DNA from 3 places in the Marinobacter nauticus ATCC 49840 genome. Region 2 is predicted to be linked to each of the others. Evidence: predicted binding sites of a transcription regulator. Region 2 holds the regulator's gene; each other region holds the start of a gene.
What was found. The regulator FliA, encoded in region 2, starts transcription of late flagellar genes. The targets are predictions, from matches to a motif close to CTAAAGTTTNNNNNNNNNNNGCCGNTAA.

Region 1: fliD (flagellar filament capping protein FliD) is a predicted target of FliA. The motif match lies at 1,325-1,352, and genes of this name have one in related genera.
Region 3: MARHY_RS13440 (methyl-accepting chemotaxis protein) is a predicted target of FliA. The motif match lies at 2,806-2,833, and genes of this name have one in related genera.

What each region holds. Positions count from the first base shown of each region.
Region 1 is NC_017067.1:2,559,481-2,563,392, reverse strand. Features, by position in the region: gene MARHY_RS11960 (flagellin N-terminal helical domain-containing protein) at 1-671, shown strand, start outside; gene MARHY_RS11955 (flagellar protein FlaG) at 743-1,177, shown strand; gene fliD (flagellar filament capping protein FliD) at 1,394-3,367, shown strand; gene fliS (flagellar export chaperone FliS) at 3,401-3,805, shown strand.
Region 2 is NC_017067.1:1,377,267-1,381,178, reverse strand. Features, by position in the region: gene MARHY_RS06355 (protein phosphatase CheZ) at 1-708, opposite strand, end outside; gene cheY (chemotaxis response regulator CheY) at 730-1,113, opposite strand; gene MARHY_RS06345 (RNA polymerase sigma factor FliA) at 1,274-2,017, opposite strand; gene MARHY_RS06340 (MinD/ParA family protein) at 2,050-2,862, opposite strand; gene flhF (flagellar biosynthesis GTPase FlhF) at 2,935-3,912, opposite strand, start outside.
Region 3 is NC_017067.1:2,895,461-2,899,372, reverse strand. Features, by position in the region: gene MARHY_RS13460 (BCCT family transporter) at 1-606, shown strand, start outside; gene arfB (alternative ribosome rescue aminoacyl-tRNA hydrolase ArfB) at 603-1,016, opposite strand; gene MARHY_RS13450 (NAD(P)H-binding protein) at 1,113-1,790, shown strand; gene MARHY_RS13445 (hypothetical protein) at 1,854-2,708, shown strand; gene MARHY_RS13440 (methyl-accepting chemotaxis protein) at 2,930-3,912, shown strand, end outside.

The DNA of each region.
Region 1 (3,912 bases), 1.2 Mb from region 2:
CCAGCGGCCAGGATTCTCTGTCTGCTGCGGTAGCGGCGATCAATGACCAGTCTTCCAAGACCGGTATCACCGCAGAAGTTGCCGAGGATGGTGCTTCCATCGTCCTGACCAACGAAACGGGTGCGGATATCGTGGTTGGCGATACTGGGGTGCAGAACGCCGGTAACGTGACTATTACCAAGCAGTACCGCGATGACGAGGGTGCGCTCCAGGATGCCGGTGCTGCGGCAACCCTGACTGCGGACACCACCGCTGAAGATGTGGCAACCAGTGGCTATCTGCAGCTGGATTCTGATCGCTCCTTCGCGGTCGATGTCACAAGCTCTAATGCCTTCGCGGATACTGGTTCTGAGTTGCGCAAGGTGTCTGATCTGGACATCTCCTCTTTCGAGAGCGCGACCCAGGCCCTGAAGACCGTAGACGCGGCACTGAACACCATCAACTCCCAGCGTGCGAAGTTTGGTGCGATCCAGAGCCGCTTCGAAAGCACCATCTCCAACCTGGAGTCCACCAGCACCAACCTGAGCGCCGCTCAGAGCCGGATTCTGGACGCGGACTTCGCGGCTGAGACAGCCAAGCTGTCCAAGGCCCAGGTGCTGCAGCAGGCCGGTATCTCCGTCCTGGCTCAGGCGAACGCCCGTCCTCAGCAGGTTCTGTCTCTGCTGCAGTAAGGGCTTGGCGGTAACGGCCGGAACCTTCGGGTTCCGGCTTTACGCCGTTAGAGGAATAGCGAGGTAAAGCTATGAATGACGTTAACCTGAATAACCCGGATCTCAAGCTGGTGCGTTCCAACGCCCAGGCTCCGGGGAAGGCACTGTCGTCATCTCAGGCCGAGGGCGGAAAAGCCCCTGACCTTGCTGCTTCAGGTTCGAGTGGCTCAGCCATTCAGAGCCCGCAGGCCGCGACTGAGACATCCAGAGCCGAGAAGCTTCAGGCTCGTTCGGAAGCGCAGCGGGATGAATTGAATGATGCGGTGAGCCAATTGAATGATTTCGTGCAGAATGTGCAGCGGGATCTTCAGTTTGAGGTGGATAACGAGATGGGGCAGACCATTGTTAAAGTGGTTGATCAGAGCACCCAGGAAGTCATCCGTCAGATCCCGGACGAAGTGGCAATGAGGTTGGCAGAAAAATTGCAGCAGGATGAACCGCTGACGTTGTTTAACATCAAAGTGTGAAAGCTTGCCGCTTTTACGCGGATGCCAGACAACGGTATTTCAGCACCGCCGCACCCTGACAGGGTCCGGCGGTGTTCTGCTTTATACGGTGCTAGACTGTCCGTTACAGGGTGTTACAAATTGGTGTAGTGGTTAGCCGAAATATAGGCAAAGTTTTGCCGCTGGCAGCCGATAAAGGACTAAGTAAGCGAAGCGCCCCCTTGAGGAGGCATGGTTATGGCAAATATTTCAGCATTAGGTATCGGCTCGGGAGTTCTGAACTCTGATCTGGTTGATCAGCTCGTTGAAGCTGAGCGTGCGCCTAAAGAGAATCGGCTCGACACCCGAACCCAGAAGGCAGAGTTGCTCATTTCTGCCTATGGCACCTTGAAGAGTGCTATCACGGAGCTTCGGCTGCCGATGCGTCAGCTGAGCGCGCCCGACAATCTGAAAGCCTTTTCGGCAACGTCTTCAAATGAGGATGTGTCGGTTACGGTAGACAGCACCAAGGCCAGCCGTGGCACCTACAACGTCAATGTGTTGAGCCTTGCGCAGTCGCAGTCCCTGGCGTCTTCTACGTTTGCTGACCGTGACTCTACGTCGGTCGGTACCGGATCGTTCACCATTTCTTCCGGTGATAAATCGGCGACGCTCACCATCGATGGTTCTAACAACACCTTGCAGGGGCTGGCGGACGAAATCAACGAAGCGGGCATTGGCGTATCGGCTGGCGTTATCGACACAGGTAGCGGCTTCAGGCTGGTATTGTCTTCCGAAGAAACCGGCGAGGCAAATGCCATTTCCGTTTCGGTTACCGATGATGATGGTAGCAATGACGACGCTGCCGGTCTGTCCCAGTTTGTGTTTAACGACACCACTCAGAACATGCAGGAGACCATCGCTGCCAAAGACGCGAGGGTCGAGATCAACGGTATTGAGATTACCCGTTCGACCAACTCCTTCACGGATGTTATTGATGGCCTGAGTTTTGAGGCAAAAGCAGAAGGTGTGACCTCCACCATCAAAGTCGAGCAGGATTTCGGTGCGGTAGCAGATCGTGTCGGAGCGTTTGTTGAAAAGTTCAATGCCCTCCAGACAACCATCAAAGGGTTGTCCGGCTTTAATGCCGAGACGGGGCAAGGCGGTATTCTTTCGGGTGATACCACCATCCGCTCAATCCAGGCGCAGTTGCGCAATGTTCTGGGCCGCGTGGTGCCAGGGCTTGAGAATGCCAGTATTCGGACCCTGGCTGATGTCGGCATTACCACAGACTATGAAACCGGCGGTTTGAGCTTTGATCGTGCCAAGTTTGAAGAGCAGCTGAAAAAGAACCCGGACGACGTGACTGCGCTGTTCGCCGAGCAGGGCCGTACCTCAAGCGCAGACGTTGAGTTCCTTGGCTCTGGCAGCGGCACAACCCGTGGAAACTACGCGATCAATATCACCCAGGCTGCCACTCAGGGTGGCGTGCTGGGTGATTCGGCATTGGCCGACGGTGTGGTGATTGACGGTACCAATGACGAGATCGAGTTCACCGTCGACGGTTCCACCAACTTTACCATTCAGCTCAGCCAGCAAACCTACGCAAGTGCGGCCGATCTGGTGGCTGAAATCCAGAGCCAGATCGACAGCAACTCGGCCTTGAATGCAGCCGGGCAATCTGTGCGGGTAGGGCTCGACAGCAATGGCGTACTCCAGTTTACCTCTGGAGCATTCGGCAGTAATTCAAATGTCAGCATCCTGTCCGTGGAAAATGGTGCGGCGCTCGGGCTTTCCGCCAAAACCGGAACCTTAGGCAAAGACGTTGCCGGTACGGTCAATGGCCAGGAGGCGACCGGTGATGGCCGGGTACTGACCGTCACTGGCGCGGGCGGTGCCAAAGGCATGCAGCTTCAGGTTGCCGGCTATAAGGACGGCGATCTCGGGCGGGTAAATTTCATCGAAGGTATTGGTGAACAGGCCGTTAATCTTGTCACCGACATTGTGGGTGCCGACGGCATTCTCGACGCAAAAACGGATAGCCTGAGCCGTGATCTTGAGCGGATTCAGGAGGAACGGATCCGGCTGGAAGACAGGATTGCCTCCTACCGTGAGCGGCTGGTCAGCCAGTTCACGGCGGCGGATTCCCTGATCTCCCAGCTCAACAGTACAGGCGATTACCTGACACAGCAGCTTGCGGCACTGGCTCCGCAGAACAACAGTAATCGATAAGCGGGGCAAGTCCCGGTAACGAAGAGGTTTATTATGAACGGTTTACAGGCATATCAGCGGGTAAACGCTCAAACCAGCATCACTGACGCTGACCCTCACAAGCTGATCCAACTGCTATACAGCGGTGCCCTGGAAAGGATCAATATGGCCAAGGCCCGGATGCAGGCCAATGACATTGAGGGTAAAGGCCGGCTCATCAGCAAGGCCATTGAAATCATCGGCGGCTTGCGCAGCTTCCTTGATTTCGAGAAGGGTGGCGATCTTGCAGAGCGTCTGGAAGGTCTGTACGACTATATGGAGCGGACTCTGTTCGAGGCGAATGTGAAAAACGATCCCGCCAAACTGGATGAGGTCGCTGAGCTCTTGCGTTCAATCAAAGAAGGTTGGGATGGCATCCGCGAAGAAGTGGTAACCCAGCACTCCCAGGCCGCTGGCTAAACCAGTACTTTTGCCGTCCATGGCGCCCCTATCCTTTGGCAGGGTAGGGGCTTTATAGCCATTCCCCCCGCCATCCCGTACAATGTTGCCCTTCTTTTCAACACATC
Region 2 (3,912 bases):
CTGGGGCCCTACCCCTTTTTCGGCCGATTCTTCTTTTTCTTCAATCTGATGCACTGTGCCGGTCAGTTGATCAACGTGGCTGGCCATCACCACCAGACCAAGAAGGTTGTCTTCCACCTCTTTCACCAACGCGGTGACCTTCTGGATAACCTGACCGGTAAGATCCTGAAAATCCTGAGCCAGAAGGATTTCCGACAGGTTCTGGTACAGACTGTCGGAGTCTGTCGTCAGGCCAGCGAAGAACTTGTCGATGCGACCGTAAAGCTCCCGAAACTCCGCAGGCTCCATTTCACGACGGCGCAGACGCTGCCACTCATCCCGCAGGGAAACCGCTTCATCCCGCATGGCGTGAGCCACCGGCATGCTTTCCTCAACCAGATCCATGGTGCGGTTCGCCGCCTGGCTGGTCATCTGAACCACATAGGCCAGACGGTCAGAAGCGTCGCTCATCTTCGACAGCACTTCTTTCTGCTCGGCATTACGCGGGTCTATCTGGAAGTTCCGGATTGCCTCATGGAGGCTGCGGGTCAGTCGCCCCACTTCCCGATACAGACTCTGATCGCGAACCTCGCTCAGTTCATTGATCAGGGTCATCGCCTTGGCATAATTCCCGGCGTTTACATTCTCGGCCAGGTCGGAGGCCTGCTTTTGAAGCTTCTCCGCCACCTCCGGATCAAGGCCCTGATGGTTCTGTTTGGTATCACTCATGGCGAGCCATCCGACCTCTGGTTACTGGATTCGTTCGAAGATTTTCTCGATCTTTTCCTTCAGCACGGCTGCCGTGAAAGGCTTGACCACATACCCGTTCACCCCGGCCTGAGCCGCCGCCACGATCTGGTCCCGCTTGGCCTCCGCCGTTACCATCAGAACCGGCAGGTTCTTCAGATTTTCATCAGCACGGACAGCCTTCAGAAGGTCAAAGCCCGACATGCCGGGCATGTTCCAGTCAGTCACCAGGAAGTCATACTTGCCGCTTCGGAGCATGGGCAACGCGGTGTTGCCATCGTCCGCTTCATCCGTATTGGTGAAGCCGAGATCTCGCAGCAGGTTTTTGATGATGCGTCGCATTGTGGAGAAGTCATCCACAATGAGAATTTTCATGTTCTTGTCCAATGGGACCTCCAGTCAGTAACACCCGGAATTCATTCAGCCTTTTGGAAGTCTAGCAGGCTGCTACCTTAAGCGCTTATTGTGTGGTGTTTGCGCACGTTGTAAAGCATCGTTTACCAAAAGCTACACAGCTTGCTGAAAGCGAAACACAGCACCTGGCCGATCAGTCGTTGTCACCATCCCGCCACTCGGCCAGCCGGCTGCGAAGTCTCAACGCCGCCTGGCTGTGAATCTGGCTTACCCGGCTCTCACTGACCCCAAGCACCGCACCGATTTCCTTGAGGTTGAGCTCCTCCTGGTAATACAGGCTCAATACCAGTTTTTCACGCTCAGGCAACTGCTCAATGGCGTCTGCTAGACTGCGCTGGAAAGCGCCTGAAGCAATACCGTCCAGCGGATTATCACTCGCTTCTGCTTCTTCTATCGGCAGCTCGCCGGATTCATTGAGCTCATCAAGACTAAAAAGTCTACCGCTGTTCGCGTCGGCAAGTGAGGCATGATACTCGTCCAGACCAATGCCAAGCTCTTCAGCTACTTCGGCATCCTGGGCCTCGCGCCCGGTACGATCTTCCACTTGTTTGATAGCACTGGCGATTCGCCGGGCGTTGCGATGCACTGAGCGGGGCACCCAGTCGCCCTTGCGGATCTCATCCACCATGGCACCGCGGATGCGAATCCCTGCGTAGGTTTCAAAGGTGGCACCTTTGCCGGAAGAATAGCGCTGCGCGGCCTCCAGCAGGCCAATCATACCGGCCTGCATAAGGTCTTCCAGCTGCACTGATGGCGGCAGCCGGGCCATGAGATGAAGGGCGATTTTCTTGACCAGCGGCGCATGCTCTTCAATCAGGGCTGAAGGGCTCCTGGCGCCGGCCTGATGGTAAATTCCCAGATGTTTCGCCAATGTCATGTATCCGGTTTTCTTGTAGGACTGGATTCAGATCAGACTTCGACGAGCCGCTCCACGAAGAATTCGAGATGCCCCCTGGGAGAGGACGGCAAAGGCCAGCTATCCACTTTTTCGGCCAGAGCCCGGATAGCCAGCGAGGCTTTCGCCCTCGGATAGGCATCCAATACCGCTTTCTGTCTTTGGACGGCTTTCTTGACGGCCTCGTCGTAAGGCACGATACCTACATATTGTAGTGCCACATCCAGAAAACGCTCGGTGACCCGGGTCAGTTTTTCAAACAGATGGCGGCCTTCCTGCTCATTGCGGACCTGGTTTGCCAGGATACGGAAGCGGTTCGTGCCATAATCCCGGTTCATCAGCTTGATCAGCGCGTAGGCATCGGTAATGGAGGTAGGTTCGTCGCAGACCACCAGCAGAAGTTCCTGCGATGCCCTGAGGAAGCTGACCACCGATTCAGAAATACCTGCGGCGGTATCCACAATCAGAACGTCAATCTGATCGCCCAGCTCACTGAAAGCGTTGATCAGGCCGGCATGTTCCATGGCGCTGAGCTGGGTCATACGCTGGGTGCCGGAGGAAGCCGGTACAATCTTGATACCACCAGGACCATTCACCAGCACGTCTTTGAGATCACAATCGCCGCTGAGTACGTCTTGCAGATTTCGATTAGCGGTAATGCCGAGCAACACATCGATGTTGGCGAGCCCGAGATCCGCGTCCAGCAAGACAACCCGGCGCCCCTTCTGGGCCAGGGCGATACCGAGATTGACCGAAACATTGCTCTTGCCGACACCGCCCTTGCCGCCGGAAACCGCAATCACCTGAACCGGATGTGGTCTGCTCATACTGTTATCAGTCTCTTACTACGTTCTTGTACGGGCACGCGTGCCGGTGTTTTATTCTGTCGCCAACGAGGCTCAGGCACCTTCGGCGACTGCCTGTGCGCTCTGCACAGCCTTAAGCCGTTCTACGCCCAGGCGCACCAACGGAATGGCCTCCGCCCTCTGGAGATCTTCCGGTATCTTCTGGCCATCGGTGTACCAAGCCACCGGTAAGCTGGTCTCCATAACGAACCCGAGCGCTTCGCCCAGGGTCAGGGCCTCATCAATCTTGGTCATGATGCAGCCTGCAAGGTTTGCCATCTTATAGCAATGCCACACGGATTTCATGATACGTGGCTGACTGGTGGCGGAGACCACCAGATGTGTACGGATATTGTGATCGCTGCGAGCCAACTCCGCCAGTTGTTCCTGGTAACCGCGGTCGGCACTGGTCAGGCCGGCAGTGTCAATCAGCACCAGGTGTCGATCCGATAATTCATCAAGAATGTCATCCAGGGAATGGCTCTCATCCACCACACGCACGGGCACATTCAGGATGCGGCCGAACACGAACAGCTGCTCATGAGCGGCCACACGGTAGCGGTCGGTGGTGACCAGGGCCAACGAATCCGGACCATGCTCCAGCACGTATCGAGCCGCCAGCTTGCCAATGGTGGTGGTTTTGCCAGACCCGGTTGGCCCGACCAGGGCATAGATACCGCCGGCATCAAGCCAGTCTTCGCGACCGGTACGAACGCCGGTCGCCAGCATTTTCAGTGACTGCTTCCAGCCGTCCTCCAGACGCCCGGCCCGGTGCCGACGGGACAGAGAGCCGGCCAGCTCCGCGCCCAAACCGAACTCCTGCAGGCGCTCGGCCAATCGTTGCTGAACTGCGCTGTTGCCGGTCGGCGTGGCAGTTGCAGCCTTACCACTGACCAGATCACGCAGAGAGCTGATTTCGGCACGCATACTGGCCAGTTCATCGGCATAGCCACCGGCGCCGGATTCGCTACCCGCAAACGGCTTTGCCAGCGCTTCATCACTGGGACGTGACGCCGGAAAATCGGCAGTCTC
Region 3 (3,912 bases), 1.5 Mb from region 2:
CAAACGGCGCCCGATTGGTGGATGAAGTGGTGGACGGTGTTTTTCTTTGCCTGGTTTATTGGCTATACCCCCTTGATGGCAGTGTTTGTATCGAGAATCTCACGGGGTAGAACCGTCCGTGAAACCACCATGGCGGTCGCCATACTGGCACCCATCGCTACGACCATCTGGTTCACGTTGCTGGGTGGATCCGGCATCTATCATCAGCTGTCTGGCACGTTTGATTTGACCGACGCCCTCAACAGCTTTCAGTTTGATGTCGCCACATTGACGGTTGCGCAGGCACTGCCGGGAGGCACCTGGATGGCGGCCGCCATCCTGTTGTTGACCACTATCTTTGTGGCGACAACCGGAGATTCGATGAGCTACTCCATTGCGATGGTTGGGGCTGGCCATGACGAGCCGCAACCCTGGATTCGGGTTTTCTGGGGTGGCGCCATGGCACTGATGGCCGCGATTCTTCTCTATATGGGTGCCGGTCAGATTGGCGTGTTGCAACAGTTCATTGTCATCACAGCCATTCCGGTGTCGTTGATTATTCTCCCTTCTCTGTGGACCGGTCCCCGGGCCGCCGCAGCCCTGGCGAAAGAGCAGGGGCTGACTTAGGTTTTTACTTTTCCCCTCAGGGATTTGATCTCCCCACGGCGGGTTTTGTTATCCACACGCCGCCGTTGGGAGGATTTCGTAGGCCGTGTTGGCCGGCGGGCTTTTTGCGGCTTTATTGCCTCCTGAATGAGAGTCTTGAGTCGGTTCAGCGCGTCCTCTTTGTTCTGCTCAAACGTGCGGAAAGACTGCCCCTTGATCACAATCACGCCGTCTTTACTGATGCGCTGGTCGGACAATGCCATCAAACGTTCTTTGTAAAACGGCGGCAGGGTGGAATGCAGGACGTCGAACCGGAGGTGAACGGCAGAGGCAACCTTATTCACATTCTGGCCGCCTGCCCCCTGGGACCGTATCTGCGTAATCTGGATTTCCCAGTCTGCCAGTTCGACGGCATTGGATAATTTCAGCATAGTGGCACGTGTTGAGAGCTCGGATTCGGGTGTTTACGAGTATCATCCTACGCAATCCGGCAACCAATCAGAAGCGATGAACACAGGGGACACTGAATGAAAGTGATGGTTTTAGGCGCTACCGGCCTGACCGGAGGCATGGTGGTGGAGAAACTCCTCCAGCAGCCGGAGATATCAACTGTGATCGCTCCGGTTCGCCGGCCGATGGTCGTGGAAAATCCGAAACTGGAGCAGCGCTTCATGGATTTTGATGCGATGGAGGCTCAGCCTGACGCTTTCCAGGTGGATGTCCTGATCTGTTGCCTTGGAACAACCCTGAAAAAGGCAGGCTCCAGAGAAGCCTTTCGCAAGGTCGATCATGACTATGCATTGAAGGCAGCTCAGATGGCCCGTAACGCCGGTGCACGGGCATTGATTCTGATGTCGGCCATCGGAGCATCGTCGCAATCCCCGGTTTTCTACAATCGAGTCAAAGGAGAGCTTGAGGACAATGTCCGGGCGCTGAAATTTCCTTATCTTGCGATTTACCACCCGAGCCTGTTGCTGGGGCCGCGCAAGGAGGCTCGAACGGCCGAGGCTCTTGGTGTGGCCGTCATGCCGGTTGCGAATCGGGCGTTGATCGGGCCACTGAGAAAATATCGGGCGATTGAAGCGGAAGCCGTCGCGTCGGCCATGGTCAACGAGCTCGAGACCATTAGCGGAATCACTTCGGGCGGTGCAGTGGTGAGAGTGTGGGAGTACGACGATATCTTAACGATGGGCAATCGTCGCTAATGCTGTCCTTCACCTGATGTAAAATCCGGGTCACTGTTCCCGAGCGATCGATGAGGTTGATCAATGAAATATGTACTTTTTCCTTTTCTGGTGTTTTCCGTGCTCATGGCGACAGGGTGCAGTCGCCCGGAATCGCCCCAGGAAGTATCGGAAGCGTTTTGGCAAGCTGTACTTGAAGAGGATGCTGAAGCGGCCGCAGATTATTCAACCCTGGTCGATGAAGCGGCATTCGATGGTTTTGAACAGCAATGGCAGAACGTGAGCATTGAGTGGGGGCGTGTGGTCATTGATGATAATCTGGCCCGGGTAACCACCACCCTGAGTGGTCTGGAGGGCCAGAACGAAGCCACGGAGTCCTTAACCTATCTGGTACGTAAAGGTGACGACTGGCTGGTGGATTATTATCGCACCGGCGATGCCCTGAAACAGGGCCCAGTTTGGGGAAGTCTTGTTGGGCAGCTGGAAAAACTGGGTGAAGATCTCAAGAGTCGCTGGGCAAATCAATCCGATGAGATGGCGGTAGAGCTTGAGAGGCTGGGGCGGGAGTTGCAGCAACAGGCCCAGAGTATGAATGAAGATATGTCGGCGTTGGCTGAAGAGTACGGTGACCAGCTGAGCCAGCATCTGGAAGAGCTGTCTGAATCCCTGCGGGAAGCGCTTAAATCTACCCCATCTGCAACGCCGCAGGACAGACGTACCTTGAACGAAACGGTAATCAGGCTTGAAGACCAGCGGGAGCAGTTGTCTGAAGTCAACTTGAAAACGCTTGCGGAGAGCACCGCGACCGCCGCCGAAGCCCAGCTGCAATTGAGCGAATTGAGCGAGGAGTTTGCGGCCTACAAGGCGGAATGGCGGCAACGTGTTGTCGACATGCAAGCAGAAATGGCTGAGTTTCTGGAGAATCTGAAGACCCGCTGAGCCCAGGGGCGCCTTGCCCTTCTTTAGTGCATATTTTTGATGGCGCACCCCGATGGTGCGCCTCTCTCATCGTTTGAATCCGGCAGTTGCTACTTCCCTTCAGGTTTTGACCGGTCCGCCGGTTCAGGCCCGCTCTTTGCTTAGCTTCCTTCTGAAAGCAGGTATGTTTGCACCACATCGTTGTAGTGCAGGCATGCAGTACCGATTGAGGAAGGCGCGCTATGACTTTACGCAGTGATTCCATGAACCTTTCATCCGATGAGCGGGGCTGGTTGCCCTGGTTTGGGGCCACAGGTAAATTGCGGATGGGATGGTCCTGTTTTTTGAACCGCCAGCAATATGCAACGAATGAAGAGATATTCGAGAGCATCGCGAAAACCCGTCGCGAAGCGCTGATTAACTGGGCAAATGGCAAGTGGGCCTTCCTTGAGGGGCTTGCGGCACGACTTGAGGGTAGCGAACACGATAGCATTTCAGAGGTACTGGATTCGGCCGTTACGCGCCTCCGGGAAATTTCCGAGCTTTTCGTTGTGAAAGAAGATGGCTCTGTTGTCGCCTCGACGGTGACCGGCAGAAACGGAGCCGCAGGCCTCATGCCCACGGCCGTGCAACGAGGGGTGAGAGAGCGGTTTCTCCACGGGCCCTACAGTGACCCGGTCACCTTGCAGCTTGGTGCCACAACTTCCAGATTTCATGACGATGTCACGCTGATGTTCTACCAGCCGGTCGCTCTTGCTGGCAATCAGGCAGCAGCAGTCTGTGCCCGGGTTCCGAACGATGTCATGAGTGACCTGATTCAGCGCGAGGCCGGGCACATTTTTGAAGAGTCTGGCGACAACTACATTTTCATGATCGAGAGTCAGTTTGATCCATCGATCAGACCGGGAGTTGCCCTGTCGCGCTCGCGGTTTGAAGACGCTACCTTCAGTCACGGCGACAACCTCAAAGACGGAATCCGTACGGGCTTCGGTACAGTACGGATTCGGGAACACACCGAATTCGAAATACGTTTTACCGACCCGGCTACGGGGCAGTTGCACCCGGGGGTACGGGAAACCATGGCCCGTGGTGAAAACCTCTACGTTAAGTACCCCGGCTATTCCGACTATCGCCATATACCGGTGATTGGCAAGGGCGTGACCTTCCAGTTACCCGGGTCTCCTGATCGTTGGGGCATGATGTGTGAAGGCGACCTGGAGGAGGT